One region of the Photorhabdus sp. RM323S genome, then DNA from elsewhere that is predicted to be linked to it. Evidence: predicted binding sites of a transcription regulator. Region 1 holds the regulator's gene; the other holds the start of a gene.
What was found. The regulator CRP, encoded in region 1, controls carbon source genes, mostly activating them, when cyclic AMP is high. The targets are predictions, from matches to a motif close to ATGTGANNNNNNTCACAT.
Positions count from the first base shown of each region.

Region 2: the regulator CRP is predicted to act here: its motif matches at 890-907, upstream of gntK (gluconokinase).

Region 1 is NZ_JBHFKZ010000028.1:24,978-27,454, forward strand. It holds gene ACGF7G_RS12840 (phosphoribulokinase) at 1-206, shown strand, start outside; gene ACGF7G_RS12845 (OsmC family protein) at 329-736, opposite strand; gene crp (cAMP-activated global transcriptional regulator CRP) at 1,057-1,689, shown strand; gene ACGF7G_RS12855 (aspartate aminotransferase family protein) at 1,740-2,477, opposite strand, start outside.
Region 2 is NZ_JBHFKZ010000044.1:41,501-43,977, forward strand. It holds gene gntU (gluconate transporter) at 1-234, opposite strand, end outside; gene gntK (gluconokinase) at 234-773, opposite strand; gene gntR (gluconate operon transcriptional repressor GntR) at 941-1,936, opposite strand.

The DNA of each region.
Region 1 (2,477 bases):
TTCCATCACTGGATGAGAGTTTTATCGTCATCCGCTTCCGTGATCTTACTCAAATTGATTTCCCGTACCTTTTATCAATGTTACAAGGTTCATTTGTTTCAAGTATTAATACCATCGTAGTTCCCGGTGGAAAAATGGGGCTGGCAATGGAATTAATTATGACGCCATTGGTACAGCGATTACTGGAAGGGGAAAAGATTTGTTGATTAAAACCTGGGATAAATCCAGAAAACCCAGCGTTTGAATTCACTTCTTATATTATTCAGTTAAAAAAACAGGTAACTGATATTAGTTACCTGTCGTTATTTTTCAATCAGGAAATAATATCTTACTCTGTCTCTTTAATTTCAAAGCTGTGGGTAAGTTCAACTGATTTACCCAGCATCAACGAAACAGAACAATATTTCTCAGCAGAAAGCGTGACGGCGCGTTCAACCGCTTTCTCTGTTAAATCCTTGCCGGTAACAATAAAATGCAGATTAATAGAAGTAAACAAGCGTGGCGCCTCTTCACGACGGTGGGAAGTTAATTTCACTTCACAATCTTTTATGTCATATCTGCCTTTCTGCAAAATAGAAATAACATCAATCGTGCTGCAACCGCCAACTGCCATTAATACCATTTCCATTGGGCTTGGTGCCTTATCGCCAGCATTTCCATCCATCATTATCTGATGGCCTGAAGATGACTCCCCCAAAAGAGACAACCCTTCAACCCATTTTACCCGCGCTTGCATAAGTACCTCTTAAGTCATTTTTTGCATCAAAGCCTACTCTTTCAGTATTAAACTGGCAATCTAATGAGCGGTTTATTATGCTGAAACAATACAAGACAAGACAGAAACCTTTTCCTGTGTTAAAAACAGAAGCAGGTCTGGGTATATGTGGGTTAAGATCAATACTCAAGTTTCGAATTTCAGATAACCTATATAAAACCCTCACCTGTCGGTTTTTCAGCAAACTAATATGTTAAGCTAGTGTCTTTTAAGCCAGCCTGACGAGAAACTTTTAGGTTCTCGTGTTATTTAGGCAGCGATAACAACAGAGGATGAAGCGAATGGTTCTCGGCAAGCCACAAACAGACCCCACTCTTGAATGGTTTTTGTCACACTGCCATATTCATAAATATCCATCCAAAAGCACGCTTATTCATCAAGGCGAAAAAGCAGAGACGCTTTACTACATCGTAAAAGGTTCTGTTGCGGTTTTGATTAAAGATGAAGAAGGCAAAGAGATGATCCTCTCCTATTTAAACCAGGGAGATTTCATTGGCGAACTTGGATTATTTGAAGAAGGACAAGAGCGTACAGCCTGGGTACGGGCCAAAAGCGCCTGTGAAGTAGCGGAAATTTCCTATAAAAAATTCCGCCAACTGATTCAGGTAAACCCGGATATTTTAATGCGTTTATCTGCCCAAATGGCAAGCCGTTTGCAAACAACTTCTGAGAAAGTCGGTAACCTGGCTTTCCTGGATGTGACCGGCCGGATTGCTCAGACTTTACTGAATCTGGCGAAACAACCCGATGCAATGACTCACCCGGATGGAATGCAAATCAAAATCACTCGTCAGGAAATTGGTCAGATTGTTGGCTGTTCCCGTGAAACGGTTGGCCGTATTCTAAAAATGCTGGAAGACCAAAACCTGATCTCCGCACACGGCAAAACAATCGTTGTTTACGGTACCCGTTAACACCTAATTAATCAGCGCATTATCCTGCGCTGATTTCTCTTGTACTTACTTTACACCAACTGGCTAATTGCTTTCTCCAGCCGTTCCATTCCCCGGGTTATCTCTTCTTCACCGATAATCAACGAAGGCGTGAAACGCAGTACATCCCCCCCGGCACTCAACAACATCAGACCATTTTCAGCCGCCAGTTGCAGGATCTCTTTAGATTTCCCCTGATACGGCGCTTTTAGTTCCGCACCAATCAGCAACCCCTTGCCACGGATTTCACCAAATATCGAATATTGCTGATTGATATCGTTCAGAAAATTCACAATCAAATGATGGCGTTTTTCAACACCCTCCAAGACCTCTGGCGTATTGATAATGTCAAAAGCGATATTTGCCACCGCACAAGCCAACGGATTACCACCATAAGTTGTGCCGTGAGTTCCCAGCGCCATCACCGAAGCAATATTCGCTGTAGTCAGCATAGCGCTGACCGGGAAACCATTTCCCAATGCTTTCGCGGTGGTGATAATGTCCGGCACAACATCATAATACATATAAGAAAATAACTTGCCGGTACGCCCCATCCCACTTTGCACTTCATCAAATACCAGCAGTACCTGATGCTGATCGCAAAGCTCACGCAACCCATGAATAAATGCCGGTGTCGCCGGTGTGACGCCCCCTTCACCCTGAACAGGTTCTAATACAACAGCGCAAGTATGGTCATCCATGACTGCCTTGACTGCATCCAAGTCATTAAAAGGCACATGAATAATATCGGCGGGTTTTGGCCCAAAACC
Region 2 (2,477 bases), on a different contig from region 1:
AACCTTACCAAACATCGCTCCCAGTGCGACAACAATTGCCAGAAAGCCTAATGTTCCGCCCATTCCTTCTTGCATTGTTTCGGTAATTTTATCCAATGGCATACCAGAAAAAACACCCGCCCCCATAGATACCAGTATTAACGCAACAAAAGCATGTATCCTAGCCTTCATCACCAAAAACAGCAGTAAAAGAACAGAGCCAACTGCTGTCAGCACTAAGGTTAAAGTACTCATTATTTTTCCCCTGAAATGACACTATTAATTATTCTTATTGAGTGATTAATCACTTCATCAAGAGACGATCTAATATCAATCAGATAAACATCTTTTTCATCTCTACCCGGTTCTTCTAATGCCTCAAATTGAGACACCAGCATTTGAGGTTTAAAGAAATGATCTTTACGTGCTTTCAACCGATTTTCAATTAAATCAAAGTCACCTTTCATATAAAGAAATGACAGATTCTTATTATTATCACGCAGCATATCCCGGTAATGCTTTTTTAACGCAGAACAAACAATCAGGGAAACTGGATTTGTGCGTTGCATAGCAAAAACCGCATCATTTAGTGATTTCAACCAAGGCTTACGATCTTCATCATTCAGTGCATAGCCTTTAGCCATCTTGTTAATGTTAGATCTCGGGTGTAAGAAATCACCATCCAAAAAAGCGGAGTCCAGTTTATAAGCCACAGCATTGGCAACAGCAGATTTACCACTGCCTGATACCCCCATAAGCACAAAAACGTGATTCGAATGCTGGGTATCTCTCATATAAATTCCTTAGCGCAGATATTTCACCCACAAAATGTTACCGGTAACTGTTATCGGTAACATTATCAGAAGTAGAAGTAAACTTCGCAACAACACGGAATATTCAAGAAATGGAAATGTGATGTTTTTCACAAATTAATTCAAAAAATGTAAATCCAGTTGACCGATTAAATACTTTCTCCTAAGGATAACTGAAAACCGATATCGATCATTTTCTGTGGTAAATGTTCACCTTTCAGCCGTGCCATCAATAATCCAGCAGCTTTCCGTCCCATTAAGTCACGAGGTGTCAACACACTGGCAAGTTTTGGTGTCATCACCTGACCAACATCGTGACCATGAAAACCAGCTATCGCAATATCATGCGGTACAGCTATCCCCTGACGTTGACACTCAAAAATTGCTCCGATAGCGAGGTCATCATTGGTACAAAACAGGCCATCCACATCAGGATACTTTGTTCGTGCTTCATTCAGTAGTTTGCCCCCTAAGGTGTAAGAAGAGCTGTCAGGTGTCATAACCTTACCTGGCTTTAAACCTACGCTTTTCATTGCAGCTTCATAACCTTCCAGGCGAATAATGGTCCTTTCATCCTGCCTTGCGCCAAGATAAATCACCCGCTGGCAACCACGCTCAATCATTGCCATGGTCATCTGTCGAGCTGCTTCAAAGTTATCAATACCGACTGCCGTGTCGATACAGGGAGAAACACAGTCCATCAGCTCAACGACAGGGATCCCGGCGGTTTCCAGCATCTTCAAAGTTCGCGGTGTGTGAGTACGTTCAGAAAGAATCAAGCCATCAATATTGTAGGAAAGCAGGGAAATTAAACGTTCTTCTTCCTTCTCTGAATGGTAACCATAGTGAGCCAGCATGGTTTGATAACCATTACGATCTGTCACATATTCGATACCACGGATAACTTCCGCAAAAACCTGGTTAGTCAAAGAAGGCAACAAAACACCGATAGCATGACTAGTAGAATTAGAAAGAATATCCGGAACTCGGTTCGGGATATAACCTAATTCATCCAAAGCATCAGCTATTTTCTTTCGCAATTGCTCAGAAACTTGTTCAGGGTTACGCAAGAAACGACTTACTGTCATTTTTGTAACACCAACACGATCAGCCACATCTTGTAAAATAGGACGTTTTTTCTTCATATTTCAATACAATACAAAATTAGTAAAAAAGTTTAGGATAATAAACACACCGCTATGACATATTTATACACTATCAGAACACGCTTTTTTTGAGTTTAGTCTGGTAGTGGAACAGTGATCCCGATTTATTATCTATTCAGACTCTGTAGGATGATTTTCAATCAAGATATAATGTGAAATACAACGATAACACTTATCTACAATTCCAGCAAAAATGTAAGATTGAACAGGCAATGTTTTCTACAGTATTTGTCCGTTAATCCCAGATAAAATTAAAACACTAAACTACTGATTAACCTGCTGCTACTGACATTATCCCCCAGAAAAGCACTATTACAGATACAGATACAGATACGAAGGCGGTCAAAACATAAAATGCAAGAAAAAAAATACCGTCATTTACCAGCATTAAAAAAAGCATTCCGTCCAGAATATCAGTCCGTACTAATACAACTGTATTTCTAAATACTATTCTAACTAATCATACTGATGATAATATTTTACATAACCAGAATAATGACAAAACTGATTATTCCAGTTT